3 regions of the Kitasatospora sp. NBC_00374 genome follow, and region 1 is predicted to be linked to each of the others. Evidence: riboswitches for the same ligand, from Rfam matches in the RefSeq annotation. Region 1 holds a riboswitch; each other region holds the start of a gene.
The links. A riboswitch is a leader RNA that binds a small molecule or an ion and turns the genes downstream of it on or off. The one in region 1 is predicted to bind thiamine pyrophosphate.

Region 1 (9,723 bases):
GGCAGGGCCGAGTGCCGGTCCACCCGGGCTCGCAGCACCGCCGGGCGGTACGGGGCCAGCGCGGTCAGGAAGTCGGTGAGCTGGACCCGGGCGAGCCGCGCGCCCGGGCAGGCGTGCGGGCCTGCGCCGAAGACCGCCTGCGCGGCGGCGGCCGGCTGCCCGGGCACCGCACGGTGTGCCTCGGCCGCGTGGCGGGCGACCAGCACCAGCCGGTCGCCCCGGCGGAGCGGGCAGCCCGCCACCTCGGCGTCGGCCGCCGCCACCCGCGGCAGGATCGGCGAGGGCGCCGTCAACCGCAGGAGTTCCGCGGCGAGTTCGGGGGACACCTGCGGCCACAGGCCGGCCCGGGCGCACCAGGCGGCGGCCCGGGGCAGGGCGGCCACCGTGGTGTTGACGGCGGCGACCGCGACCATGGCGTCCAGCGGGTCGGGCAGCAGGGCGGTGAGGCTCGCGGCCGCGTCGGCGCCGGCCCGGCGGCGGGGGAACAGGCTCGGCAGGTGGTCGCCGGCCGCCGCCGACGCCGCCTCGGACGCGGCCCGGGCCAGCACCGTCGGCGCCGCGGTGGATCCGGTCAGGGCGGCGGCGGTCGCCCCGGCGAGCTCCCGGACGACCGGGACGAGGTCGAGCGGCCCGGTGAGGTCGGCGAGGCGATGCTCCAGCACCTGCTGCCACACCGGGCGCAGCCGCTGGACGCCGTGGCTGCCGAGCCGCTCGGCGAGGGCCCGCCGGGCGGCCCGGTGCGCCTCACCGTCCTGGTCGAAGAGCAGCCCGCCGTCGGTCAGTCCGGCCGCGGCGCCGCCGGTGGTGCCCTCGGCGGTGCGGTCCAGCGGCACCCGGGTCAGCACCTCGCGGTACACCTCGGGGTCGTGCACCAGCACCGTCCGGCCGAGCCGGAGCACCGGGCGGCGGCGGGTCGCGCAGAGCAGCGCGAACAGCACCGGATGGCTGCGCAGGTACACCCGGCGGTCCAGGCGGCGGGCGGTGGCGGTGCTCATCGCAGGCTCAGCTCCCTGGCGCACAGCCGGGCCGCGGCGGCCCGGTCGGGCTTGCGGGAGCGGCCCGCGAGCGGGATGTCGGCGAACAGCAGGGCGTCCGGGCGGGCGCTGCCCATCCGCTCCAGCGGGGCCTGCAGCGCGGTCCGCAGCCGGCGGCGGTCGGCGCCGGGCTGCGGCTGGACCAGGGCGACCAGCCGTTCGTCGCCGTCCCCGGCGGGCACGCCGACCAGGACGGCCAGGTCCACGCCGGGCAGGTGGAGCGCCGGCTCGTACAGGCCCGGGTAGATGTTCTCGGCCCGGCGCAGCACCATGTCCTTGCAGCGGCCGGCCAGCACGATCCGGCCGTCGGCGGTGAGCCGGGCGCGGTCCCCGGTCCGGACCCAGGGGTCGGGCTGCTCGCCCAGGTAGCGGTCCCGGGCGCCGGGACCGCTCAGCAGGAGCTCCCCGGTCTCGGTCAGCCGGGTGGCGACGCCGGGCAGCGGGTGGCCGAGCAGGTCCCCGTCCGGTGTGAACGCGGACTTCTCGGACTCCTCGACGGCCGCCGCCGGGAACAGTTCGGTGAGCGCGTACACCCCCCAGGCCTCGCGCGCCCCCAACCGCTTGACCCGGGCCAGGAGTTCCGCGCTCGCCGGGGCCGAGCCGGTCCACACCCGGCCGGTGAAGGCGCCGACGTCGCGCAGTTGCGGCGGGGTCAGGTAGGTCTCGTCGGGGCGCAGCCGGGCCAGCTGGCGGTCCAGCACCTTCGGCGAGCGGGCCGGCAGGGCGACCGTGGCCCCGGCGGCCAGCGCGGGGACCAGGACGAAGAAGGTGCCGCCGAGGACGGCGGCGCCGGGCTGCGGGCGGACCAGCCCGTCCACGGTGCGCATCCCCGCGGCCAGTCCGGCGCGGGTGTGCACCACGGCGCGGGGCGCGGAGGTGGTGCCCGAGGTGAAGACGATCACGGCGTCCCCGTCGCCGTCGTACCCCGGCGGCGGGGTGCCCCCGCCGCCGGCCAGCACGGGGGCACAGCCCGGCCGGCGCGGGCCGACGGTGGCGACCGGGCCGAGCTCGGCCAGCGGCGGCAGCGCGAGGTGGGCCCGGCGGGCGAGCGGCCCGGCCCAGCCGGCCACCGCCTGGGCGGCGGCGTCGGCCAGCACCAGCGCGGGCCTGGCCAGCGCCAGCCGGGCGAGCAGCACGTCGGGCCCGGCCTGCGGGTCGAGGACGGCGGCCCGCAGGCCGAGCCGGTGTGCGGCCAGCATCACGGCCAGCGCGCGTGGGCCGGGCCGGACGGCCACGCCCAGGGTGTCCCCGGGGCGCAGGCCGTACCGGTGGTGCAGCGCGGCGGCGTAGCCGTCGGCCAGGTCGGCGAGTTCGCCGCAGCGGGCTTTGACGGTGACCGCTCCGCCGCGGGTGCAGCCGAGCACGGCGGGGCGGTCGGCGCCCTGGCGCAGGGTGCGTTCGAGCCGGTCCAGCACGGTGGTGTGCCTCCTCAGCGGGGGTCGACGCCGCGCGCGCCGGCGCCGCGCTCCAGGTACCAGCGGGCGGTGCCGAGCACGCCGTAGGCGCGGATCCGGCGGGTGGAGTTCTGCACCACCATGTCCCGGCGGTGCACGATCGCGGTGGTGTGGCGGCGGACGCTGTTGATGAACATCCGGTCGGTCGGCGACGGGCGGCGCGGCATGCCGCCGACCGCCTGGTACAGCTCGGCGGTGATCGCCATGTTGTTGCCCGCGTGCATCCGGTACGGCACCAGGTACCCGTGCCGGCGGCGGTGCGCCGGGCGGATCCGGCCGAAGGCGGCGCCGAGGGCGACCAGGACGCGGAAGACGGTGCGGCCGAGCGGGCCGTGCTCGTCGTGCCGGGCGGTGATGTGCCCGCAGACCAGGCCGCGGGAGGCGAGCATCCCGGCCCGGGCGGCGGCCGTCCAGCCGGGCTGCGGCAGGCAGTCGGCGTCGGTGCGGGCCAGGAGCGCGGCGCCGTGTGCGATGGCGTGCCGGAAGCCCGTGTCGACGGCGCAGCCGACGCCCTTCTCCGTCTCGACCAGCACCCGCACCGGGAACGGAGCCCGTTCGGCGAAGGCGCGGACCTTGTCGACGGTGCCGTCGGCGGAGTCGTTGTCGACCACCAGCAGGGTGAAGTCCCGGTCCCGCTGGGCGGCCAGGGCCCGCAGCGCGCCCTCGATCCGGGCCTCCTCCTGGTAGGCCGGGATCACCACCCACAGCTCGGTCACGACACCTCCCAGACCATCGTCATCAGACTGACCCCGCCGCCGAGTCCGACCAGCAGCACCCGCTCGCCCGGCGTCAACTCGGCTCGGATTTGCTCCAGTTGGACGCCCAGGGTGGCGCTGGCCAGGTTGCCCAGCCGGTCCACGGTGACCACCAGCTTCTCGGCCGGCACGCCGGTCAGCTCCACGAAGCGCTCCAGGTAGGGCAGCGTCACCTGGTGCACCAGCACCCGGGCGTACGCGTCCCAGCCGAGGCCGGTACGGGCCGCCACCCTGGTCAGGATGTCGCCGCCGATCTTCTCGAAGACGCCGCGCAACTCCTTGCCGCCGCCCCGGAAGTAGCTGTACTCGTCGCCGCGCGGGTGGCGCGAGCCGCCGCCCGGGATGCCGCCGACCTCCCAGTGCTCGGAGGCGGTCTCGGTCTCGATGTCCAGGATGCCGCCGCGCTCCACCGCCTCCACGACCACGGCCGCTCCCGCGTCGCCGAAGGTGTAGCCGGCGAATCCCGCCCGGAACTCCGCCAGCCCGCCGGGGTCGCGCCGCATCGCCCGGCTGGGTGTCTCGCCGGTCACCACCAGCGCCCGGCGGGCCCGCCCGGCCAGGATCATCGCGCGGGCGGTGTCGATGCCGTTCAGGAAGCTGTTGCAGGCGTTGGAGATGTCGAACGCATGCGCGCGGGACCCGAGTTCGGCCTGCACCAGGTGGGCGGTGGCGGGCTCGCAGACGTCCCGGGTCGCCGAGGCGAACAGCAGCAGGTCGATGTCCAGCGGGTCGAGGCCGGCGCTGTGCAGCGCCCGGCGGGCCGCGCCCAGGGCCAGCGTGGAGGCGTACTCGCCGTCGGCGGCGAAGTGCCGGGTGCGGATGCCGGTGGCCTTCTCGAACATCCCGCCGGGCAGCCGGAGGCCACTGCCGCCCGCCACCTCGTCCTGGAGCTGCTGAGAGGTCAGCACCTGGGCGGGCAGACAGGCGCCCACGGCGGTGATGCCGACCCGCGGTATATGGAGGTCCATGGCCATCATCCTGGCCGGTCACCGCAGTGCCGGGCCTGAGTACCCGTACTCATCAGTGACAGGCGATCGGCCCCGGCCATGACATCCGTCATGCGCTTTCCCGCACAGCCGACACTGCCGCACGACCCCCGCCGGACGGGAACCTTGAGACATCGCAGAGAGCGACCGGCACGGACGGGGAGCGGGACCATGGCCACCATCACCACCAGCGCGAAGACCGAGCAGAACACCTCCGGGGCGGCCGCCGCCCTCCGGCCGCTGGCCGTCGACGTGGCGGTGCCGCTCGGCGTCTACTACGCGGCACACTCGCTGTTCGGCCTCGGCCTGGTCGCCTCGCTGACCCTCTCCAGCGCCGTCCCGGTCGTCCGCACGGTCGCCGGGCTGGTCCGGGACCGTTCGGTCAACACCCTCGCCCTGGTGATGCTGGTGGTGAACGTGGTCGGCATCGCGCTGTCCGCCGTCGCCGGCGACCCCAGGCTGATGGTCGCCAAGGACGGCGCGGTCAGCAGCGTGATCGGCGGCTCGATGATCGTCACGGCGCTGCTCGGCCGCCCGCTCATGACGGCCGGCCTGCGGCCCTTCCTCGTCAAGGGCGACGCGGCCCGGTCCGCCGCCTGGGACCGGCTGATGGCCGGCTCGGCCGCCTTCCGCCGCGACGAGCGCAACTTCTCGCTGGCCTGGGGCACCGTGCTGGTCACCGAGTGCGCCGCCAAGGTGGTGCTGGCGTACACCGTGCCGGTGGAGACCATGGTCTGGCTGAGCACCGTCCTGCTGGTCGCCGCGATCGGCCTGGGGGTCCTGGTCGGCAACGTCTTCGCCGGGCGGATGGCCGAGCGGGTCGTCGCCGAGGCCGCCTGAGCCTCCGAGGCCACCTGAACCTCCCGAACCGCCCGCAGTGCGCCCGCCCGCAGTGCGCCCGCCCGCAGTGCGCCCGCCCGTCTCCCCGACGGGCGGGCGCACCCGTGTCAGCCCTCCTGCACCGGGATCGGCAGGCCGACCACCGGCTTTCCGCCGGCCGGCCGCTCCTCGTCCGCCGGGGCCTTCGGCGCGTTCATCGCGCTCAGCAGCTGCCGGGCCAGGCCCAGCCCGGTGCCGCCCATGGTCAGCGCCTTGGCGAACATGTCCGACATCCCGTCCGCGCCGTTGAGCAGGATCATGTGCTCGACGTTGCCGAAGGCCTCCGCGCCGGCCCGGACGATCTCCGGCCAGTTCTCGGCCAACTGCTGGGCCACCACGGCTTCCTGGTTCTCCGCGAGGGCCGCGGCCCGGGCCTTGATGGCCTCCGCCTCGGCCAGACCGAGCGCCCGGGCCGCCTCGGCCTGCGCCAGGCCCTTCGCCTCCGCGGAGGCGGCCTCCGCCAGACCGGTCGCCTTGGTCGCCTCGGCCGCCGCCAGACCGCGGGCCCTGGTCGCCTCCGCCTCGGCGGTGGCCGCCACCTTCACCCGGTTCGCCTCGGCACCCGCTTTCAGCTCGGTCTCCCGCGCCAGCGCCTCGGCGGCCGAGATCCGGGCGTCACGGTCCGCCTCGGCCTTGGTCCTGGTCTCGTACGCGCGGGCGTCGGCCGGCTTGCGGACGTCCGCCTGCAGCTGCTGCTCCTTGCGGTGCGCCTCCAGCTCGGCGACCTTGGTCTCCTGGACCACGACCTCCTGCCGGGCGGCGGCCTGCGCCAGCGGTCCCGCCTGCATCGCGCGGGCCGTCGCGGTCTCCATCTCGGCCTGGTAACCGGCCTGCTGGATACCGGAGTTACGGGTCGCCTCGGCCTTGCGGGCGAACGCCTCCTGCTCCGCCTCGGTGGCCCGGCGGTCCGCCTCCGCGGCCGCGATCCGGGCGTCCCGCTGGACGGCGGCCGCGTGCGGGGCGGCCAGGTTGGTGATGTAGCCGGTCGGGTCCAGGATCTCCTGGATCTGCAGCGAGTCGATGATCAGGCCGAGCTTCTCCATCTCGGAACCGGACGCGGCCCGGGTCTCCCCGGTCAGCCGCTCCCGGTCGCGGATCATGTCCTCGACGGTCAACCCGCCGACGATCGACCGCAGATGGCCCGCGAACACGTTGTGCACCCGCTGGCCCATCATCTTCTGCTGGTCCAGGAAGCGCCGGGCGGCGTTGGCGATCGACACCGTGTCGTCGCCCACCTTGAAGATCACAACGCCCTTGACGTGCACCGGAATACCCTGCGACGTCACACACTCGACGTCCAGCTCGGCCTCGTTCAGGTCCAGCGACAGCTTGCGCACCACCTGCACGCCCGGCACCACGAAGGTGCCCCGGCCGGTGACGATCCGGAAGCCCAGCCCGTCGGCGAGGCCCTCGGTGCGGTGCGTGGAGCCCGAGATGACCAGCGCCTCGTTCGGCTCCGCCACCCGCCACATCAGTTTGAAGAGCACGATCAGAACGACGATGGAGGCCGCCACGGCCCCCGCGATGCCGATGAGCATCGGCTTTCCCCCTTCGAAGCGCACCGGCTCCGTGGCTGCGCTCTGATGTGCAGGACGGCGCGGAACGCGGTGGCAGCAGCAGATTCTTCGCCTGCTGTGATCGCTTGGGAAGGCTCGGGCGTCCTGATTGCGCATCAGGGGCGTCAAGATTGCGTCAAGACGGCGGCGTGCGCGGCAGGGTGGCGGCGGTCGGCGTCAGGGGCGGCGGTCGCGTCCGGGTGGTCGGCGTCCGGGCGGCGGTGTCACCCGTACGCCGGGCCGACGTAGACCGTGCGCGGCGGCTGGTACTCCAGCACCACGACGGGTGTCCCCGGCGCCAGCGGCTCGCCCGGCACCGCCAGGTACGCGAGAAAGGCCTCCGTCCCCTGCCGTTCGGGCACATGGATCAGCACCTCGCCGACCAGCCCGGCCCCGATCCTGCCCGTCACCCGCCCCGTCAGCCCGACCATCCGGCCAGTCTGCCACCGCGTCCACTGTCCGGAACCTGTCTGGACCTGGGCGGATCGGCCCGCTACGGTGTTGGACGTCTTACGCAGGCAAACCGCCTGCGGACACGGGAGCTCGGAGCACCGGGCTGAGAGGGCGCTGAACGGTCACGTCGAGGACGTGCCGACCGCTGCGCCGACCGCAGGAACCTGGACCGGATAATGCCGGCGTAGGGAGTAGAAGGTCAGATGACCGTCTTTGATGCACAGCAGAAGTCTGCCCGCAGCACGGCCGCCCCGGTCAGCAGCGCGGCCACCGGCTACCCGACCCCGGCCTGGCGCAAGGCCTACCTGGAGGGATCCCGGCCCGACCTGCGGGTCCCGTACCGCGAGGTCCACCTCACCAACGGCCGCACCGTCCCGCTCTACGACACCTCCGGGCCGTACACCGACGCGGCCTACGAGCCCGACGTGCGCCGCGGCCTGCCGGCGCTGCGCGACCCGTGGATCCGCCAGCGCGGCGACGTCGAGGAGTACGACGGCCGCGAGGCCCGCCCCGAGGACGACGGGATCAAGCACACCTCGCCGCGCGGCGGGAACCTCCGCAACCTGGACGCGGTCTTCCCCGGCCGGCCGCGCCGCCCGCTGCGGGGCCGCGACGGCGCCGCGGTCACCCAACTCGCCTACGCGAGGCAGGGTGTGATCACCCCGGAGATGGAGTTCGTGGCCCTGCGCGAGGGCCTGGAGCCGGACTTCGTCCGGGACGAGGTGGCCCGTGGCCGCGCCGTCATCCCGGTCAACGTGAACCACCCCGAGGTGGAGCCGGCCATCATCGGCACCAACTTCCTGGTGAAGATCAACGCCAACATCGGCAACTCCGCGGTCACCTCCTCCATCGAGGAGGAGGTGGAGAAGATGACCTGGGCCACCCGCTGGGGCGCCGACACCGTCATGGACCTCTCCACCGGCCGCAACATCCACACCACCCGCGAGTGGATCCTGCGCAACTCCCCCGTGCCGATCGGCACCGTGCCGCTCTACCAGGCCCTGGAGAAGGTCGACGGCAAGGCCGAGGAGCTGAGCTGGGAGGTCTACCGCGACACCGTCATCGAGCAGTGCGAGCAGGGCGTCGACTACATGACCGTCCACGCGGGCGTGCTGCTGCGGTACGTCCCGCTGACGGCCCGTCGCAAGACCGGCATCGTCTCGCGCGGCGGCTCGATCATGGCGGCCTGGTGCCTGGCGCACCACCAGGAGAACTTCCTCTACACCAACTTCGAGGAGCTCTGCGACATCCTCGCCGCGTACGACGTCACCTTCTCGCTCGGTGACGGCCTGCGGCCCGGCTCGATCGCGGACGCCAACGACGACGCCCAGTTCTCCGAGCTCCAGACGCTCGGCGAGCTCGGCCGGATCGCCCGGGACAGGAACGTCCAGGTGATGATCGAGGGCCCGGGTCACGTCCCGATGAACAAGATCCGCGAGAACATGGACCTCCAGCGGGAGATCTGCGACGAGGCGCCGTTCTACACCCTCGGCCCGCTCACCACCGACGTCGCGCCCGGCTACGACCACATCACCTCGGGCATCGGCGCGGCGATGATCGCCTGGTGGGGCACCGCGATGCTCTGCTACGTCACCCCCAAGGAGCACCTGGGCCTGCCCAACCGGGACGACGTGAAGACCGGCGTCATCACCTACAAGATCGCCGCCCACGCGGCGGACCTGGCCAAGGGCCACCCCGGCGCCCAGGAGTGGGACGACGCACTCTCCGACGCCCGCTTCGAGTTCCGCTGGGAGGACCAGTTCAACCTGGCCCTCGACCCGGAGACGGCCCGCGAGTTCCACGACGAGACCCTCCCCGCGGAGCCCGCGAAGACGGCGCACTTCTGCTCCATGTGCGGCCCGAAGTTCTGTTCGATGAAGATCTCGCAGCAGATCCGGGCCGAGCACGGCGAGGGCTCCACGGCCGTCAACGGCACCGGCTACGCACCCGAGGCACTGGCCGGCATGCAGGCCAAGTCCGAGGAGTTCGCCGCCCAGGGCAACCGGGTCTACCTGCCGCTGGCCGACTGACACCGGGTGAACCGCCGGGGCGCTGCCATGGGGGACCGGAGGGGGCTCCCATGGCAGCGCCCCGGGCACGTCCGCGCCAGCTGCCCGCCGGCCTGCTGCTCTCCCCGTCCTGCTGTCCTGGTGCCGCGCGCCGGGAGGCGATCGTCAGGCTCCGCGCCATGGAGGTGCGGAAGGCGATTCTCCTGGGGCTGCTGAGCTCACCTGTGTTCTCACCTGCACGGGTCTGGTTGTTCGGCGGGCCCTGAGTGCTGCTCGGGCAGCCGGCTGAGGCAGGACAGGCAGCGCATTCTCCAGGGCCTGGCTGCGGTGCGGCCTCCTTGATCAGACGCCGATGATCTGGCACCGCAGGCCGCCATCCCGGGCGTACACCCGCAACTCCTGCTCCTTGTGGGGCTCGTCGTTCTGCTTCGGCGACAACCGCCAGGCCGGGAACCAGCCGAGCCCGTCGGCGGTCAGGCTCTCCGCGACCTCCTCCAGGGCGTGCCTGCCGAGTCGCCCGTAGCCGAGCTCCTGGCGCAGCTCGCCGAGCGAGGTCCGGACCAGGCCGCCCGCTGCGCGACAGCGCTCGGCCACCGG
Region 2 (9,723 bases), 230 kb from region 1:
CCCGAACTCGGCGGCCGGCCGGTTCTACGCCGACAGCATCGTCGGCGACGTGGTCACCGTGCGCGGCTCGGTCCACAAGCAGGCACTCGACCCCGCCAACGGGCTGAGCGGCTGGAACCTCGACTGGGCCAGGTGGTAGCCGGCCCACCGGGCCGGCGCGGTCAGTCCCCGGCCGCGCCGGCTCCCCGCAGGACCCGCACGACCCCGCCGGGCGACCACACCCCCGCCGCCCCCGGGCGGCTGCTCAGGTAGGCCGCCGCCCGGTCCGCATCCCAGCCGTGGCCCTCGCGCAGCCCGGTGGCGACCGCCCGCAGGTACGGCGCCGAGGGCGCGTTCAGCTCGGCCTCCGCGCTGCGCCAGGGGGCGGTGAAGGTCAGCACCGGATGCCCGTCCAGCCCACCGACGCAGAGCAGGGTCTCGTACCGGCCGGGGCCCAACTGCGCACGCCCCTCGGCGAGTACGGCGCCCAGGTCCAGATCCGCGCCCGGCGCGCGGCGGCGCTCCTGCGCCAGGATGTCGGCGAACTGCCCGGGGCGCAGCAGGTAGGCCCGGGCCGGCATCTCACCGCCGTCGAACGGGTCGTAGAAGCCCATCCCGCCGCCCCAGACCAGCGACTCCAGCGCGAAGTGCAGCCGCCCCGGCAGCAGCACCGGCACCGTCCCGGCGGGCGGCCGCCGGTCCCGGGCCCCCGGGAGGGTCCTGGTCCCCTCGGCCGGCCGACCTCCCGAGAGGTAGCAGGTCAGACGGGCGAGGTGCATGTTGGAGGCGTACGCGGCGTACCAGACCAGGCCGGGCTCCCCGGACGGGCGCTCGGGCGTCGGCCCCGGCCGCCGCACCACAATCGAAGTCATCCACCCGCCGCCTCGCCTGGTCGCAGCCGGGCCACGTCCCGGGCGCCCGATTCTCGGCGAGCGATCCGTCAGGACCGTTCCGGCAAGGGCGCGTTGGCCCCGGATCCACCCGTCCGGCCGATCCCCGGCCACCCGGCGCCGGAACGGCGACCGGCCCCCGACCGTGGTGCGGGTCGGGGGCCGGTGGCGGCGGAGAGCGTGGGATTCGAACCCACGGTACGGGGTCACCGCACGACAGTTTTCAAGACTGTTCCCTTAGGCCGCTCGGGCAGCTCTCCAGGCGGAGGCCAGCCTAACGGGTCCCGGGGGGTTCGGCGCACACCGATTTCGGTGCTCGGGTCAGTTGTCGCCCTTGCGTTCGCCGAGGGTGACGGTGGCCTTGGCGGCCTTGCCGTCGCGGGTGTACTCGACCTCGACCTTCTCGCCCGGCTTGTGCGTCCAGATCTCGCTGACCAGGGTCGGGCCGCTGTCGATGGAGATGCCGCCGAGCTTGGTGATGACGTCGCCCGGCTTGAGGCCGGCCTGGTCTGCGGGGCCGCCCGGGGTGACGGCCGCGGTGCCCTGGACGTCCTTGGTCTGGATCTGGGCGCCGTCGCCCTTGTAGTCGTCGTTGCGCAGCACGCCGAGGATCGCGTAGACCGGGCTGCCGTCCTTGATCAGCGTCTCGGCGACCCACTTGGCCTGGTTGATCGGGATGGCGAAGCCGAGGCCGATCGAGCCGGCCCGGCCGCTGGAGCCGCCGCTGTTGGACTGGATCGCCGAGTTGATGCCGATGACCTGACCGGAGGCGTTGAGCAGCGGGCCACCGGAGTTGCCCGGGTTGATCGACGCGTCGGTCTGCAGCGCGTTCATGTACGACGCCTGGGAGCCCGTCTCGTCACCGGAGGCGACCGGACGGTCCTTGGCGCTGATGATGCCGGTGGTGACGGTGCCCTCGAGGCCGTACGGGGCGCCGATCGCGATGGTGGCGTCGCCGATGGCGGCCTTGTCGGAGTCGCCGAGCGGGAGCGGGACGAGCTTGTCCTTCGGCGGGTTGTCGAGCTTGACCACGGCCACGTCGTAGCCCTGGGCGCGGCCCACCACCGAGGCGGGGTACGAGGAGCCGTCGGAGAACTTCACCGTCAGCTTGCCGCCGCTGGCCGCCGGGGCGACCACGTGGTTGTTGGTGAGGATGTGGCCCTCGGTGTCGAAGACGAAACCGGTGCCCGTCCCGGACTCGCTGGAGTTCTGGGCCTTGATGGTGACGGTGCTGGGCAGTGCCTTGGCGGCGATGCCGGCGACCGACTCGGGGGCCCGGTCCAGGGCCTTCTGGTTGTCGCCGACCGTCACGGTGGTGCTGGTGCGGCTGGTGGAGCCGGTGAACCCGTCCTTGCCGTCCGTCAGCGAGACGCCGATCGCACCGCCGGCCAGGCCGGCCAGCACGGCGACGGCCGCGACCAGGGCGATCAGGCCGCCGCGCTTCTTGCGAGGGCCGGGCGGGGTGCCCGGTACGCCCCACTCGGCCGGGTGCCCGGGACCGCCCGTACCGCCGGGCGGGGTACCCCAGCCGCCGAGCGGGTGCCCGGCGCCGAACGGGTGGTGCGCCTCCTCGGCGGACGGCTGCGGCGCGGCCTGCGGGTACCCGGCCGACGTCGCCGGGTGGGCGTACGGGTTGGGGTCGCCCTGCGGCGTGCCCTCGGCGAGCACCGGCACCGCGGGGGCGACGGGCGCGGCCGGGGCGGCGGGCGGCGGCGCGTCCAGGTAGCCGGGGGCGGGGGCCGGGGCGGTCGGCGCGGCGGGCAGCACCGGCGGGGGAGCGTCGATGTACCCGGGCGCCGCCGGGGCGGCGGTCTCGGCCGGCTTCGACAGAGCACCCGCCTCTGGGACGCCGGAGGACTGACCCACCCGCGGCCCGGTGGACCCACTCTCGTGCTCGGTGCTCACGGACGACCTCCATAGCTGACAGGACCTTGGCCATAGTTTTTCGCATAGCCGATTCAGTTGCCGTAAGCAGCCCCCTGAAGAAGTCATGAGAATGCTTAGGTGCTCCCGACAACCGGGGGTCGGCCGGCCGTCCGGCCGAGGTGCGGAGAAGTCCCGCGATGCGGACGGCACCCCGCCCGGCCTTGGCGTTCGACGCCGATCCCGTTAGCCTGGCGCTCCAACCTGACACGACGCGGGAGCTTGGACCAACCAGGCTGAGAGTGCGCTGTTCGACCGTACGCCATGGGTACCACGGCGCGGGTGGTCGAGGGGACGCAGACCGCCGGAACCTGTCCGGGTAATGCCGGCGTAGGGAGTATCGGCCATGACGGCTGTTTCGCCTTCCCCTGCCTCCACGTCCGCCACCGCCGTGGCCGAACGTCCCGAGGCACCCCTGGTGCTCGACACCGAACCTCCGAGAACCCTGGACTTCCGCGCCCAGTTCGCGCTCTGGGCCAACCTCGGGATCAGCCTGATCGGCTTCTCCAGCGCCGCCACGGTGCTCGGGACGGCGGGCGCGGAGCTCTCCTTCGCCGCCGCCGTGACGGCGATCGTGGTCGGCACCGTGATCGGTACCGCGATGCTCGGCGTGGCCGCGCTGATCGGCGCCCGGACCGGCGCTCCGGCGATGGCCGTGCTGCGCGGACTGTTCGGGACGCGGCTGTCGTACCTGCCCACCGTGCTGAACATCGCGCAGTGCATCGGCTGGGGCGTGTTCGAGCTGATCGTGATCGCGGGCGGCGCCCAGAACGTGGCCGGGACGCAGGGCTGGCGCTGGCTGTTCGTGCTGCTCGCCGGTGCGCTCACCACGGTGCTGACGATCTGGCCGCTGGGCTCGATCGCGGTGCTGCGCAAGTACGTGGCGATCGCGGTGGGCGTCGCGATGGTCTACTTCACCGTGCAGCTGGGCCGCCAGGGCTTCCCCGACCCGGGGGCCGGCAACTGGGACGGCTTCCTGACCGCCACGGACGCGGTCATCGCGGTGTCGATCTCGTTCGTCCCGCTGGCCGCGGACTACACCCGGCACTCCCGCACCCCGGGCGCCTCGTTCTGGGGCACCTTCTCCGGCTACACGGTGGCCCAGGTCTGGTGCTACGTGCTGGGCCTGATCGCCCTGCTCCAGCAGGGCGGCGACAGCGCGAAGATCTTCGACTCGTTCACCGGGGTGACGGCCGGCTGGGTGTTCCTGCTGGTCCTGGTCCTGCGGGAGACCGACCAGTCGTTCGCGAACGTGTACTCGACGGCCATGTCGGTGCAGAACCTCCTCCCGCGGATCGACCGCCGGGTGCTGACCGTCGGCATCGGCGCCCTGGTGACCGGCCTCGCCCTGTGGATCCACGAGCTCAGCGCGGGCTACACCAACTTCCTCTACCTGATCGGCGCGGTGTTCGTGCCGCTCTTCGCGGTGCTCGCGGTCGACTACTTCTTCGGCGCCGGCCGCACCGGCTGGAACCTGGAGCAGGACGCCCCGGCCCGTCCGCTGATGCTGCTGCCCTGGGCGGTGGGCTTCGCCACCTACCAGTTCATCGCGCCGACCCCGGTCGCCGGCTGGTGGACCGGCTTCTGGCATGACCTGCAGTCCGCGGTGGGCTTCGAGGCGCAGCCGTGGACCTCGGCCTCGCTGTTCGCCTTCCTGACCGCGGCCCTCGCCACCTGGGCGACCACGCTGGTCCGCAAGGCGGTCTGACACCGCCACGGAAGCCGCCGCCGGGGAGCTGTTCACCGCACGTTCCCCATGGCGGCGGCTTTCGGCCATCCTGGCCCGCGTAGGGTGATCGTCGTGGACACCCAGCCCCTCGACTCCGCCGCGGCCTCCGCCGGCCCGCCCGACCGCAGGTCGGTCAAGGTGATCGCCCACCGCGGCTCCTCCGCCGCGCTGCCCGAGCACACCGCCGAGGCGTACCAGCGGGCGATCGAGGAGGGTGCGGACGGGCTGGAGTGCGACGTCCGCCTGACCTCCGACGGTGAGTTGGTCTGCGTCCACGACCGTACGGTGCGGCGCACCTCGAACGGCAGCGGCACGGTGTCGGCGATGACGCTGGCTCAGCTCGGCGAGCTGGACTTCGGCTCCTGGAAGTCGCCGCAGGACCCGCGGCCCGCCTCGGTGCTGACGCTGGCCCGGCTGCTGGAGCTGGTGGCCGACAGCGGCCGCCGGATCGAGCTGGCCATCGAGACCAAGCACCCGACCCGGTACGCGGGGCGGGTGGAGGCCGAACTGCTGCGGACGCTGGACCGGTTCGGCCTGCTGCCGGACGGGTCGGCCGATCCCGCCGAGTCCGCCGTCCGGATCATGAGCTTCTCGGAGCTGGCGCTGCACCGGGTCCGCCGGGCGGCGCCGGCCGTGCCGAGGGTGTACCTGCTGGAGCGGCGGCTTCCGCTGCTGGGGCGGACCGCCGCGCTGCCCGGCGGGGCCCGGATCGCCGGGCCCGGGATCGAGCTGGTGCGGCGCAACCCCGGCCTGGTGACGGCGCTGCGCCGGGCCGGGCACCGGGTGCACGTGTGGACGGTGGACGAGCCCGCCGACGTCGAGCTGTGCGTGCGGCTCGGGGTGGAGGCCCTGATCACCAACCGGCCGCGCCAGGTGCTGGAGCAGCTGGGGCGCTAGCCGGGGCGCCGGGGGCGGTCCGGCGCACGCGCGAGGCCGGTCGCGCGCCGTCCTTCGGGCGTTGCGGGGGTGCGGAGGCGCACAGGGGGCGCGAAGTGTGGAAAGGGGTGTAATTCCTCCTATCCCACAACACAACGTGAGCATCTAATCACCTTTTGCATACCGTGAGTTGCGGGCCTGGAAATGGCCGTCAGGGATCGGTGAACGCTCGTTTCCGACGCATTCCGAGGGGGCATCCATCCCTCGGCAGAAGCGAAGGAGGTCCGGGGGTGGCGTTGATGGTGGCGCGTTCTGTGCCTGAGAAGGCCGAGCCGGCTTCATCGACCCTGGCAGTGCCGCACGGTCCGGCGAGCGTGGGCGTGGCGCGACGGCGGTTGCGGCGCGATCTGGGCGATCAGGAGATTCCGGATTCGGTGATTGACGATGCTGTGCTGATCCTGTCGGAACTGCTCAGCAATTCCTGCCGGTATGCCCGGCCGCTCGCCCGGCTGACCGAACTCGACCACGAGGCCGAGCTTCCGTCGGGCTACCTGGTCGGCGTCGGCACCCCCGCCAGGCGCGGCCCCGGCGGAGCCGACCCGCAGGGCGAACCGGAACAGGACGGGGACGCCGGCGCGGTGCTGGTCCGCTGGCAGACCCACGGCGACGGTCTGCTCACCCTGGAGGTCACGGACGGCGGCGCGGCCACCAGGCCGCTACCCGCCCGGCCGTCCGTGACGGCCCGGGGCGGCCGGGGCCTGAACATCGTGGGCGAGCTGGCCAGCGACTGGGGGGTGCGGCACGCACCCGGCCGGGTGACGGTCTGGGCCGAGCTGCCCGCCGACGGCCGGCGCCCGGCGGCGAACGCGGCCGGACGGCCGGACGGTGCGGGGCGGCAGGCCCGCAGCGCCTGAGCGGCGGGCCGCACGGGCCCGGGCGCGGAGCCCGCGCGACGCCGTACGCGGGGAAGTCCCGGAATTCTCAGTAGGCTTCCCGGAGCAAGACGTCGCCGTCACCGGGAGAGCCGCACCATGGCCAAGAAGGCCGCCAAGAAGTCGCCCCAGCGCAGCCAGTCCACCACCGTGACCGCGGGCGAGGTCCCGGTCGTCGGCGCACGCGAGATGTGCCCGTGCGGCTCGGGCCGCCGCTACAAGGCCTGTCACGGCCGGGAGGCCGCGCACGCGGTGCAGGAGCTGGTGCACCGCCCGTTCGAGGGCCTGCCGGGAGAGGCCGACTGGGTGGCGCTGCGCGAGCTGGTGCCCGCCGCCACCGTGCCGCTGAAGCTGGCCGCCGGGGTGGCCGAGCAGGCCGAGGGCGAGGTGCCGTCGGTGACGCTGGCGACCGTGCTGCCGCTGGCCTGGCCGGCCCTGCGCCGCCCGGACGGCTCGATCCTGCTGGGCCTGCAGACCCAGTCCTCCTCCGGCGACCTGAGCCGCGACCTGGCGGACGCGCTGGAGCTGGCGCTGACCACCCCGCCGGGCAGCCCCGTGCCGTCCCGCCGGACCGTGCCCGGCGGCCGCCGCCTGCAGGAACTGCTCGACACCGAGGCCGAGTTCACCCCGGTCGTGCACACCGGCTTCGAGTTCTGGCTGGAGGAGTCGGAGAGCGCCGAGGGCGAGGTGGCGGCCTCTCTGGAGCGGGCCAACGCCTCCGCGATCCCGACCGAGAAGCTGGGCGGCGTGACCGCCGCCTACTGGTGCGGCACCCCGGACAAGAACCACCTGCGCTGGGTGATGACGGTCCCCGAGGAGCAGTTGCTGGACGCGCTGGCGCGGCTGTCCGCCTCCGGCGAGGCCTCGCTGGGCACGGACACCCGCCTGGTCGGCTCGTTCCGGGCGCACGGGCTGACCGTGCCGGTCTGGGACCTGCCGGTGGAGATGACCGCGGCCGACTGCGAGAAGCCCGCCGCGACCTTCGCCGAGAAGCTGGCCGGCGCGCTCACCGAGTCCGCCCCGCTCACCGCCGAAGAGCGGCGCGCCCGCGCGAATCTGGTGAACCGTCAGGTCACGCTCAACTGACCGGCCGGTGACGGGCGTCACAATTCCCGCTCAACGGACCTGGTCGCGGAAGATTCCAAGACCGGGACCGCGTGGACAAATTGGCGCGCACGCGGATCTTTGTTACTGTTTTAAACAGTCCGGTCGCTGGTGCATCCCCCGTCGCCAGCGGCCGGACCTTTCGTTTTTTCGGACGGTACGCCTGCGGCGCACCCCGAAGGGCCACTCTGGCAGGGCCGTTCAGAACGGCAGCCGGCTGCCGTCCGGCGCCGTCGTGGTGACCGCGATCAATCCGCCGAGCAGGGCGGCCACTTGAGGCAGCCACACGCCGTCCTCCCGGGGCGGGCGGACCCAGTGCACGCCCCCCGCGCCGGTGCGCGACGGCGGCAGCGGCAGGTACCCACCGGGACCGTGGTAGCGCAGCGACCCGGGCACCCAGGCACGCTCCGCCAGCAGTTCGCCCAACTCGTCCAGCGTGTACGGGGCCACCAGCAGCAGGTACCGGGACGGCGTGGCCAGCACCGGCCCCAGCGGCACCCCGATCCCGTCGAACCAGGCCAGCAGCCGGGCCCCGGCCACGGCGGGCACGCTGACCGCGCAGACCGTACGGCCGGTGGCCACCAGGACCGGCGCCCCGGGACAGCGCCGCTCCCACCACCAGCGCACCATCCGCGCCTCGGTGGTGGCGGCGAGCAGCGGCGGATCGTACGGATGCCCGCCCGGCACCGGGCAGCAGAGGTCTCCACAGGAGCACGGCCCTCCCGCACCGCGTACCGCCCTGGCGCCCGGCAGGACCGGCCAGCCCAGCGCGGCCGCCGCGAGCGCCGCGGTCAGGGCCCGCCGCCGGCTCCCGGGCCGTCGGCCCAACGCCCGCAGCGCGCCCGTCCGCAGGGCCTCGACCCGGGAGGCCCCGGCCCGCCGCAGCGGCTCCAGTCGACGACGTGTCCGACGCATGGGCACTCGTTCCTTTCCGCGACCATGGAGCTCGGGACCGTCGATCGGCGCGACGGCCGGCGGGTGCCGCACGGCCCGGCCGAGGTGACCCAGGGATGGGTGGGGACGCGGAGCCGGGCGGACCGGCTCGCTGGAACGAGAATCCCTCATACGTCCGGATGGACGCCCCCGTGCAGGCCCCGGTTCCACCGTATGAGTGAGTCAAACCCTCCCCGGGCGGCCCGCGCGGATGCGAAGCATACGATCCGGACCGCCACTTGACGGGGCGTCGGACCGGCCGTCGGGCCGCGTCCCTGCGCCCGGCCCGGCGCCGCGGCACCCCGCCCGGGCCCGCGACGGCGCCCCGGAACCCGGTCGCCCGACCCGGTCCGCATTCTGGACATGCCCCGATCGGCCTGTGTACAAGTGGGGGATTGTTGCCGAGTAGTGAGATAGCTGTCGATTTGGGCGTTGCCGGGGGTCCTGCGTGACACGTACCAGTTTGCGGGGAGTTCCGACATGACCGATGCCCGGCCGCTGCACCTGACCGCCGCCGAGCCCGCCCCGCTGCCCGGCCTCCCGGCCGGGCCCGTTCTCGGTCTGCAGGACCGTTTGGCCGGACGGCTGTCCGATTTCACCAGCCTGTACGAGCACGCCGACCTGCTGGTCCGCTCACCCGACCTGCCCGCCACCCTGGCCACCGTGCTCGACTCCGGCGCGGCCCTGCTCGGCGCCCGGCGCGGACTGATCACCACCACCGGCCGGGGCACCGGCCGGCCGGTCGGGCTCGGTCTGGACCGCGCCGGGCTCGGCGCGCTGGAGACCGTCCCGGCCGACCACGGCCCGTTCGCGGGCCTGCTGAGCAGCCCCGCACAGTCCGGCCGGCTGCTGATCGCGGACCTCGCCGACGACCCCTCCGTCGGGCCCCGGTTCCGCGAGGTCGCGGCCCAGCTCGGCCTCGGCGCCTGCTACGCGCTGACGCTGGCCACCGAGCAGGACGGGCCACTGGCGGCCGCCGCCTGGTTCTACGACGAGCCCGCCCGGCCCGACGAGCGGCTCCAGCACCTGGCGCAGCGGTACTGCGAGTTCGCCGCCCCGGTGCTGGCCCGGCAGCTGGCGGCGGACCGCGCGCTGCGGGCCACCCGGGCACTGCGCCGCAGCCTGCTGCCCGACCACCTGCCGGTGGTACCCGGCGTCCGGCTCGCCGCCCGCTGCCGGCCCGCCGGCCTGGACCACTCCTGCGGCAGCGACTGGTACGACGCCATCGCGCTGCCGGACGGCTCGCTCGGCCTGACCGTCGGCAGCGTGTCGGCCGACGGACCCGGCGCCGGCCCCGGCTCCGCCGCGGGGGCGGCCGCCGCGATGGGCAGGGTACGGGCGGCGCTGCGCGCGTACG
Region 3 (9,723 bases), 1.9 Mb from region 1:
TGCGCAGCTCGGCGATCGAGTGGTCGACGGCGGTGAGGTGGGCGACCGGGGTCAGGGTCGTCTCGGTGGCGATCCGGCCGACCAGGTTGACCGTGCGGCCGCGCGAGGAGCCGCCGGCGCCGTAGGTCATGCAGACGAAGTTGGGGTCCAGCGACTCGACCCGGCGGATCGCGTCCCAGAGGCGGCGCTCGGCAGCCTCGCTGCGCGGCGGCATGAACTCGAAGGAGAACGAGCGGTCACCTGCCGCCAGCAGATCGCGCACGGTCTGCGCACGGTCGGTTCTGGTGGAGGGAATCCCGAGTGCCATGCTCGCAGGTTAGCCGGGATGCGGAGAGCGCGACCAAACGTGGTCCACCAACTGAGACACCTGCCGAGACGTCCGATCCGTGGCGGTGAGAAGCCTCCCGAACACCCCGATAGTCTGATTGTCAGCCAATCGATCCGGAGTCTCCCGTGCGTTCGCCCACCGGTCTGCCCACCCACCCCATCGACGCGGAAGCCGTGCGCGAACGCGTCAACGCGGCCCTCGCCGAGTTCATGGACGGCCGCACGGCCCTGCTCGCCGGCATCTCCCCCCAGCTCGGGCCGGTCTCCGACGCCCTGCGCGACTTCCTGCTCGACGGCGGCAAGCGGCTGCGCCCCGCGTTCTGCTACTGGGGCTGGCGCGGGGCAGGCGGCGGCGCCGACGAGACGGGGATCACCCGGGCGGCGGCCGCACTCGAACTGCTCCAGGCGAGTGCCCTGGTGCACGACGACCTGATGGACCGCAGCGACACCCGCCGCGGACTGCCCTCCGTCCACCGCCGTTTCGAGGCGCTGCACCGCAGCAGCGGCTGGCGCGGCGACCGCGAGCAGTACGGGGCCTCCGCCGCCGTCCTGCTCGGCGACCTGCTGCTGATCTGGTGCGACGAGCTGTTCAACGACTGCGGTCTCGACCCCGCGGCCGTCCGGGCGGCCAAGCCGTCCTTCGACCTGATGCGCACCGAGGTCATGCTCGGCCAGTACCTGGACGTGCTGGAGCCGGTCGCCGGGGACTCCGCCGACCCGCAGGCGCTGGAGCGCGCCCGGACCGTCCTGCACTACAAGTCCGCGAAGTACACCATCGAGCGCCCGCTCCAGGTGGGGGCCGTGCTGGCCGGGGCCGGACCCGACCTGGTCTCGGCCTACGCGGCCTTCGGCCTCCCGCTGGGCGAGGCCTTCCAGCTGCGGGACGACCTGCTCGGTGTGTTCGGCGATCCGTCGGTCACCGGCAAGCCGGCCGGCGACGATCTGCGCGAGGGCAAGCGGACCCTGCTGGTGGCGCACGCCATGCGCGGCCTGTCGCCCGCCGACGCCCGGCACCTGGACGAGCGGCTCGGCGCACCCGACCTGACCGCCGACGAGATCCCGGCCCTGCGCGCACTGGTCGAGCGGAGCGGCGCCGCCGACCTGGTGGAGAAGCGGATCGACGCGCTGATGCGGGACTCGCTGGCCGCGCTGGAGGCCGCCCCGCTCCGCGGCGGCCCGGCCCGCGAGGTCCTGCGGGCCCTGGCCGAGGCCGCCACCGTCCGCACCTACTGAAGCGCCCGGGCGCCCCGGGCGGGGCACCCGGGCGCGGGCAGCAGCGGTCAGACCTCGCGGAGCCTGCGGGCCAGCTCGGCCGCCGCCGCACCCGGGTCGTCGGCCGCCGTGATGGCCCGGACCACGACCACCCGGCGGGCGCCCGCCGCCAGGACCTGGTCCAGGTTGCCCAGGTCGATGCCGCCGATCGCGAACCACGGTCGGTCCGTCGGCTGCCCGGCCGCGTACGAGACCAGGCCGAGGCCGGGCGCGTGCCGGCCGGGCTTGGTCGGGGTGGGCCAGACCGGCCCGGTGCAGAAGTAGTCCACGCCCGGCTCGACCAGCGCGGTGTCCACCTCCGACTCGGCGTGGCAGGAGCGGCCGATCAGCACGTCCTGGCCGAGGATCGCCCGGGCGGCCGGGACGGGCAGGTCGTCCTGACCCAGGTGCAGCACCTGGGGACCCGCGGCATGGGCCACGTCGGCCCGGTCGTTGACGGAGAAGAGCCTGCCGTGCCGCCGGGCGGCGTCCGCGAAGACCTCCAGGTACTCCAGCTCCTGCTTCGCCTCCAGCCCCTTGTCCCGCAGCTGGACGATGTCCACGCCACCGGCCAGCACCGCGTCCAGGAACTCGGGCAGGTCGCCCTGCTCCCGGCGGGCGTCGGTGCACAGGTAGAGGCGGGCGTCCGCCAGCGCGGCGCGGGCGTCCGCCGTCACAGCAGCATGGCCTGGGCGCGGCGCTTCACCTCGGTGCCCCGGTTCTCCCGCAGCGCCTGGATCGGGCTGCCGGGAAGCGACGGGTCCTCGGTGAACATCCACTCGAGGATCTCCTCGTCGTTGAGCCCGCAGTCGCGCAGCACCGTGAGGGTGCCCACCAGGTGCTTGACCGGTCCGGTGGGCTCGATGAAGTCGGCGGGCACCTGCAGCGAGTTGTTCTCGCCGCGGCGGACGGCCAGCAGGGTCCGGTTCCTCACCTGGTCCCGGACCTCGGTGATCTGCACCCCCCACAGCTCCGAGATGTCGGGCAGGTAGAGCCACGCGGGGACAAGGGCTTCAATCTTGGGATCAATCTTGCTCACGCCCCCAGACTGCCACCTCCGGCGACCCCCGCGCACCTACCGCCCGGTCAGGCCGCCGCCGCCTTGAGCTGGACGGCCGGATCGGCGGCGAGCGCCCGGTCGAGCACCGCACCCCGGTCGATCAGCCGCCGCGCCTGGTTGAGGTCGCGCGGCCGGTCCACCGACAGGGCCGCGACCAGGGCGCCCTGCCGCAACCACAGCACCGTCCAGGACGGCTCCTCGGGCGAGCCCCGGTGGATCAGCTCGTCCGCCTCGGCGTGCCGGCCCGCGTACTGCACCATCCGTCCGAACTGCTCGGACCAGAAGTACGGCACCGGGTCGTACGGGGCGTCCGCGCCGAGCATCGAGGCCGCCGCCGCCGTGCCGGACTGCAGTGCGTGGTCCCAGTGCTGGACGGCCAGCCGGACGCCGGAGCGGGCCGAGGGGTAGGAGACGCAGTCACCGGCCGCCCACACACCCGGGGCGCCGGTGCGCAGCCGCTCGTCCACCAGGATCGCCCCGGCCGCGTCCAGCTCCACGCCGGAGCCGGACAGCCATCCGGTGGCGGGCCGGGCGCCGATCCCGACCAGCACCTCGTCGGCGGGCAGCCGGGTGCCGTCGGTGAGCACCACGGCACCGGGCTCGGCGGCCAGCACCCCGGCCCCGCAGCGCAGCCCGACCCCGGCTGCCGCGTACCAGCCGGCCATCACCGCGCCGAGCGGTTCGGGCAGCGCACCGGTGAGCGGCGCCGGCCCGGCCTCGACCACGGTCACCTCGCAGCCCAGCTGCCGGGCCACCGTCGCGGTCTCCGCGCCGATCCAGCCGGCCCCGGCCAGCACCAGCCGCACGCCGGGGCGGAGCCGTTCGCGCAGCGCCAGGGCGTCGTCCACGGTACGCAGCAGGCGCGCGCCGGGAGCCCCGGGCAGCGGGCGGGGTTCGGCACCGGTGGCGATCACCAGGCCCTCGTACGGCAGCTCACCGCCGTCGGTGTGCAGCACCCCGGGTGCCAGGGCGAGCGCCCGGCGACCGGTCAGCAGCTCGACGCCGAGGTGCTCCCAGTCGATCTCGAAGGTGGTGGCGTCGGCCTTTCCGAGCAGCACGTTCTTGGACAGCGGCGGCCGGTCGTACGGGCGGTGCGGCTCGTCGCCGAGCAGCGAGATCCGGCCCTCCCAGCCCCCGCGGCGCAGACCCAGCGCGGCCTGCGCGCCCGCCATGCCGGCCCCGACCACGACCACCCGTCCGGTTCGCTTCAGTTCGACCACCGGGCCAGCCTAGCGAGCGGGTGTCCACGCCATGTACGCACCTTCGGGCTGGGACGCGCCCGGCGTTATGGTGGACGGACACCACACGGGAGCCCGGCGCACCGGGCTGAGAGGCGGGCTGCGGCGGCCTGCGACCGTCCGAACCTGATCCGGGTCATGCCGGCGAAGGGAGTATCGACTTTGGCACGGACACCTGACGTCCTGGTCGTCGGCGGCGGCATCATCGGCCTCGGCGTGGCCTGGCGCACGGCGCAGCGCGGGCTCGCGGTCACCGTGCTCGACCCGGCCCCGGGCGGCGGCGCGGCCCAGGTCGCGGCCGGGATGCTGGCCCCCGTCACGGAGCTGCAGTACGGCGAGGAGCCGCTGCTGCGCCTGGGCATGGCCTCCAACGAGCGGTACGCCGCGTTCGCGGCCGAACTCACCGCGGCCACCGGCCTGGACACCGGCTACCGGCAGACCGGCACGCTGGCCGTGGCGCTGGACTCCGACGACCGCGCGGAACTGCGCGAGCTGCTCGCCTTCCACCAGCGGCTCGGCCTTGAGTCGCACTGGCTGACCGGCCGGGAGTGCCGCCGGCTCGAACCGATGCTCGCCCCCGGGGTGCGCGGCGGCCTGCAGGTGACGGGCGATCACCAGGTGGACGGGCGGCGGCTGTCGAAGGCCCTGCTCGCCGCCTGCGCGCGCGAGGGTGTCGTCCTGCACCGTGCCGAGGCCGCCGAACTGGTGGTCACGGACGGCCGGGCCACCGGCGTCCGGCTGGCCGACGGCACCGAGCTGACCGCCGGGCAGCTGGTGCTCGCCGCCGGCTGCCGCAGCCACCTGCTGCCCGGCCTGCCGCCGGGCGTGCTGCCGGCCGTCCGCCCGGTCAAGGGCCAGGTGCTGCGGCTGCGGATCCCCGCGCCGTACGCGCCGTTCCTGTCCCGCAACGTGCGGGCGGTGGTGCGCGGGCAGCACATCTACCTGGTGCCGCGGGCCGACGGCGAGCTGGTGATCGGGGCGACCAGCGAGGAGCTGGGCTACGACACCACCGTGACCGCGGGCGGGGTGTACGAGCTGCTGCGCGACGCGCACGAGCTGATCCCCGGCATCACCGAGCTGCCGCTGGTGGAGACCGGTGCCGGGCTGCGGCCCGGCTCCCCGGACAACGCCCCGCTGCTCGGCCCGACCACGCTGCCCGGCCTCACCGCGGCGACCGGCCACTACCGCAACGGCGTCCTGCTCACCCCGGTCACCGCCGACCTGATCGCCGACCACCTGGCGACCGGGGCCGTGCCCGAGCTCGCCGCCCCCTTCTCCCCCAGCCGCTTCACCGCAGAGGTCACGTCATGAACCAGATCCCGCTCACCGTCAACGGCGAACCCCGCGAGCTGCCCGCCGCGACCACGCTGGCCGAGGTGGTGGCGCAGCTGAGCAGGGCGCCCTCGGGCGTGGCGGCGGCACTCAACGAGGCCGTGGTGCCACGCGGTTCGTGGGGCGAGACGGTGCTGAGCGCCGGCGACCGGGTGGAGATCCTCACCGCGGTCCAGGGGGGCTGAGCGCGATGGCCGACGACCTGCTGACCATCGCCGGGACGACCTTCTCGTCCCGGCTGATCATGGGCACCGGCGGCGCCCCGAGCCTGGAGGTGCTGGAGCAGGCCCTGCTGGTCTCCGGCACGGAGCTGACCACCGTCGCGATGCGCCGGGTCGACCCCGGTACCCGGGGCTCGGTGCTCGACGTGCTCACCCGCAACGGCATCCGGGTGCTGCCCAACACGGCCGGCTGCTTCACCGCCGGGGAGGCCGTGCTGACCGCCCGGCTCGCCCGCGAGGCACTCGGCACCGACTGGGTGAAGCTGGAGGTGATCGCCGACGAGCGCACCCTGCTGCCCGACCCGATCGAGCTGCTGGACGCCGCCGAGACCCTGGTCGACGACGGCTTCACGGTGCTGCCCTACACCAACGACGACCCGGTGCTGGCACGCAAGCTGGAGGACGTCGGCTGCGCGGCGATCATGCCGCTGGGCTCGCCGATCGGCTCCGGCCTGGGCATCCGCAACCCGCACAACTTCCAGTTGATCGTGGAGAGCGCGGGCGTCCCGGTGGTGCTGGACGCGGGTGCGGGCACCGCCTCCGACGTGGCCCTGGCGATGGAGCTGGGCTGCGCCGCGGTGATGCTGGCCTCGGCCGTGACCCGGGCCCAGGATCCGGTGCTGATGGCCGACGCGATGCGCCGCGGGGTCGAGGCCGGACGCCTCGCCCACCGGGCCGGACGGATCCCGCGCCGGTTCCACGCCGAGGCCTCCTCGGCCATGGCCGGGCGGGCCGAACTGGACACCCGGGAGCACCCGGCGTTCTGACCCGGTCTCAACTTCGGCACAGACTGCTCGCGACGGGCAGGCCACCGGCCACCGCCGGGGCCATCGCCCCTACACTCCTCTGGTGGACATGACGCTGCGCGATCCCCTCATCGGAGCCCTGCTCGACGGCCGGTACCGGGTCGAGCAGCGGATCGCCGCGGGCGGTATGGCGACGGTCTACCGCGGCCTGGACACCCGGCTGGACCGGGTGGTCGCCCTCAAGGTGATGCACGAGTCGCTGGTCGGCGACAACGACTTCACCGACCGCTTCATCCGCGAGGCCAAGGCGATCGCCCGGCTCGCGCACCCGAACGTGGTGAACGTCTTCGACCAGGGCGCCGACGGCCAGGCGGTGTTCCTGGCGATGGAGTACGTGCCCGGCAGCAACCTGCGGGACGTGCTGCGCGACCGCGGCGCCCTGTCGGTGCGGGCCGCGCTGGACGTCATGGAACCGATCCTGGCCGCCCTCGGCGCTGCCCACCGCGCGGGGCTGGTGCACCGGGACATCAAGCCGGAGAACGTCCTGATCACCGAGGGCGGCATGGTCAAGGTCGCCGACTTCGGCCTGGTCCGGCTGCTCTCCGGCACCGACGGCGCCGTCACCAGCACCACCGAGGCCGGCACCGTGCTCGGCACGGTGTCCTATCTGGCACCGGAGCAGATCCGCCAGGACCCGACCGACCAGCGGGTGGACGTCTACGCGGCCGGCATCCTGCTGTACGAGCTGCTGACCGGCGCCAAGCCGCACACCGGCGACAACCCGGCCCAGGTGATGTACATGCACCTGCACGAGAGCGTCCCGGCGCCGTCGCTGTCCGCGCCGGCGGTCGGCCCCGAGCTGGACGCGATAGTCGCCGCCGCCACCGCCCGCGACCCGCAGGCCCGGCCCTGGGACGCGGTGGAGCTGCTCGCCACCCTGCAGCGGGTCCGCCGTGGCCTGAGCCAGACCCAGCTGGACGCCGAGCCGCCGGCCTCCTCCCGGCTCACCCCGCAGTACTCGACCGGCGAGGTCACCTCGGTGATCAGCCCGCCGGTCGAGCGGACCAGCGTGCTGGAGGTCCCGCCGGACCTGCTGCCGCCGCGGCCGCCGGTCGACGAGGCGCCCGGGCACGGGACGATGCAGCTGCGCGCGGTCCGGCCGGAGCGCGCGCCGCGCTCGCGCAAGCCGTTCATCTGGGCGGCCGTGGTCGCGGCACTGCTCGTGCTGGTCGGCGGCACCACGTGGGCGCTGTCCAGCGCGGTCTACGCGACCGTGCCGAGCGTGCTCGGGCAGAGCCAGGCGCAGGCCCAGGCGGCGCTGGACAAGTCCGGGCTGCACGGCACCTACACCGAGGAGTTCAGCGAGTCGGTCAAGGCCGGCCAGGTGATCTCGACCGATCCGGGGGTGGGGCAGAAGCTGCGCAAGAGCGACTCGGTGAAGGTCAGGCTCTCCAAGGGCCCCGAGCGGATCCCCGTGCCCGAGCTGGCCGGCAAGCCGCTGGAGGCGGCCCGCAAGGCGCTCACCGACGCCCGGCTGACGCCCGGCACGGTGACGGAGTCCTTCAACGACACGGTGCCCAAGGGCGCGGTGGTCAGCGTGTCGCCCGGCGCGGGCGAGCAGCTGGCGGTCGGTTCCCCGATCGCGCTGGTGGTCAGCAAGGGCATGGTCCCGGTGCCGAACGTGGTCGGGCTGGACAAGGACGCGGCGGCCAAGGCGCTCGCCGACGCCGGGTTCAAGGTGCAGACCTCCGGCCTCAACCTGTTCGGCACCGGCAAGGTCGCCTCGCAGAGCCCGCCGGCCGGCCAGCCCCGTCCGCAGAACACCGTCGTGACGATCAACTTCTCGCTGTTCTAGCCACCGGCGCGGCGGTGGGCTCGTCCGGGACGGGCCCGGGGACTGTCGGACAGGCCCTACCGCAGCGGCCCGTCGCCGGGCTCCTCCTGGTAGGAGTAGCGCTGCTCGGCCCACGGGTCGGCCCGGTTGTGGTAACCGCGTTCCTCCCAGAAGCCGCGCCGGTCGGCCCGCATGTACTCGACCGCGCGGACCCACTTGGGGCCTTTCCAGGCGTACAGGTGCGGCACCACCAGGCGGACCGGGAAGCCGTGCTCCAGGGTGAGCGGCTCGGCGTTGTGGTGGGTGGCGAAGACCGTGCCCGGGTCGGCGAAGTCGGCCAGCCGCAGGTTGGCGCTGTAGCCGTACTCGGCCCAGACCATCACATGGGTGACGTCGGGGGCCGGGGGCACCAGGTCGAGCACGGTCTTGGCCGCGACGCCGCCCCACTCGTTGCCGAGCATCGAGAACCGGGTGACGCAGTGGAAGTCGCCGCGGACGGTGACCCGGGGAAGCGCGTGGAAGGCGGCGAAGTCCCAGCTCTGCTTCTCGGCCGTGGCGGTGGCGCCGAACACCTGGAAGTCCCAGCTCTGCGGCTTGAAACGGGGCACCGGACCGTAGTGCAGCACCGGCCAGCCGCGTTGCGGCCGCTGGCCCGGCGGGATCCGCGGGTCAGACGGCTGAGGCTGTTCCGGTTCGTGCTGACCCATACCTCCATGGTGACAGACGGCGGGCGCCCTGCCGCGCGCGCCCCTCGCGCACGCCCCCACAGCGCGCATATCGGACAATCCGACACATGTCCTAGTGAGTGTGAACTTACTGGAATTACCGCCCGCAACGGTGCCACGATGCCCTCAACCGCGGTAGCGCGAGCGACGCATGGGACAGGAAGGCAACGCCATGAAGGGCGACCCCGAGGTCATCGAATTCCTCAACGAGCAGCTCACCGCCGAGCTGACCGCGATCAACCAGTACTTCCTGCACGCGAAGATGCAGGAGAACAACGGGTGGACCAAGCTCGCCAAGTACACCCGGCACGAGTCCTTCGACGAGATGAAGCACGCCGAGGTCCTCACCGACCGGATCCTCTTCCTGGACGGCCTGCCCAACTACCAGCGGCTGTTCCACGTCCGGATCGGCCAGACCGTCAAGGAGATGTTCGAGGCCGACCGCCAGGTCGAGGTCGAGGCCATCGACCGGCTGCGCCGCGGGATCGTGGTGATGCGGGCCAAGAACGACGTCACCTCGGCCAACATCTTCGAGGACATCCTCGCCGACGAGGAGCACCACATCGACTACCTGGACACCCAGCTCGAACTGCTGGAGAAGCTCGGCGAGCCGCTCTACCTCGCCCAGCTGATCGAACAGCCGGAGTCCTGAGCCCCGCCGGCCGAGGCCCGGGGCGGATCCGGGGACGGGTCGACGGCTAGGCCGCGAGCGGCGACGGCCGGAGCTGCGACGTCTCGCTCTCCGGCTCGGCGAGGCCGAGCCGGGCCGCCAGCCTGGCTGTCGGGCACGGGCGCGCACCGTGCTCCCCCAGCAGCGCCTGGATCCGCCGCACGCAGGAACCGCAGTCGGTGCCGGCCTTGCAGCCCTTGGCTATCTGCCGCGGAGTGGCGGCACCCGCGTCGATGGCGTCCTTGACCTGGGCCTCGGTGACCGCATGGCACATGCAGACATACATCGCGGTCTCTCCCGGGTGGTGCTGGGCGGTACG

Region 2: linked by a shared signal. The riboswitch ahead of OG871_RS19230 (cytosine permease) and the one ahead of thiC (phosphomethylpyrimidine synthase ThiC) in region 1 are both predicted to bind thiamine pyrophosphate.
Region 3: linked by a shared signal. The riboswitch ahead of thiO (glycine oxidase ThiO) and the one ahead of thiC (phosphomethylpyrimidine synthase ThiC) in region 1 are both predicted to bind thiamine pyrophosphate.

The regions. Positions count from the first base shown of each region.
Region 1 is NZ_CP107964.1:4,495,838-4,505,560, forward strand. Features, by position in the region: gene OG871_RS20230 (cytochrome P450) at 1-995, opposite strand, end outside; gene OG871_RS20235 (class I adenylate-forming enzyme family protein) at 992-2,449, opposite strand; gene OG871_RS20240 (glycosyltransferase family A protein) at 2,464-3,204, opposite strand; gene OG871_RS20245 (3-oxoacyl-ACP synthase III family protein) at 3,201-4,211, opposite strand; gene OG871_RS20250 (VC0807 family protein) at 4,401-5,069, shown strand; gene OG871_RS20255 (flotillin family protein) at 5,177-6,646, opposite strand; gene OG871_RS20260 (hypothetical protein) at 6,889-7,095, opposite strand; TPP riboswitch at 7,190-7,325, shown strand; gene thiC (phosphomethylpyrimidine synthase ThiC) at 7,321-9,147, shown strand; gene OG871_RS20270 (hypothetical protein) at 9,469-9,723, opposite strand, start outside.
Region 2 is NZ_CP107964.1:4,269,750-4,279,472, forward strand. Features, by position in the region: gene OG871_RS19210 (Ig-like domain-containing protein) at 1-139, shown strand, start outside; gene OG871_RS19215 (histone deacetylase) at 162-851, opposite strand; tRNA gene OG871_RS19220 (tRNA-Ser) at 1,042-1,129, opposite strand; gene OG871_RS19225 (S1C family serine protease) at 1,191-2,774, opposite strand; TPP riboswitch at 2,997-3,148, shown strand; gene OG871_RS19230 (cytosine permease) at 3,139-4,500, shown strand; gene OG871_RS19235 (glycerophosphodiester phosphodiesterase) at 4,663-5,418, shown strand; gene OG871_RS19240 (ATP-binding protein) at 5,832-6,311, shown strand; gene OG871_RS19245 (DUF5926 family protein) at 6,429-7,415, shown strand; gene OG871_RS19250 (bifunctional DNA primase/polymerase) at 7,635-8,348, opposite strand; gene OG871_RS19255 (PP2C family protein-serine/threonine phosphatase) at 8,847-9,723, shown strand, end outside.
Region 3 is NZ_CP107964.1:2,585,444-2,595,166, forward strand. Features, by position in the region: gene metF (methylenetetrahydrofolate reductase [NAD(P)H]) at 1-307, opposite strand, end outside; gene OG871_RS11550 (polyprenyl synthetase family protein) at 454-1,560, shown strand; gene thiE (thiamine phosphate synthase) at 1,608-2,255, opposite strand; gene OG871_RS11560 (Rv2175c family DNA-binding protein) at 2,252-2,617, opposite strand; gene OG871_RS11565 (NAD(P)/FAD-dependent oxidoreductase) at 2,665-3,810, opposite strand; TPP riboswitch at 3,934-4,046, shown strand; gene thiO (glycine oxidase ThiO) at 4,015-5,187, shown strand; gene thiS (sulfur carrier protein ThiS) at 5,184-5,393, shown strand; gene OG871_RS11580 (thiazole synthase) at 5,399-6,196, shown strand; gene pknB (Stk1 family PASTA domain-containing Ser/Thr kinase) at 6,285-8,030, shown strand; gene OG871_RS11590 (sulfite oxidase-like oxidoreductase) at 8,087-8,716, opposite strand; gene bfr (bacterioferritin) at 8,907-9,386, shown strand; gene OG871_RS11600 (bacterioferritin-associated ferredoxin) at 9,433-9,690, opposite strand.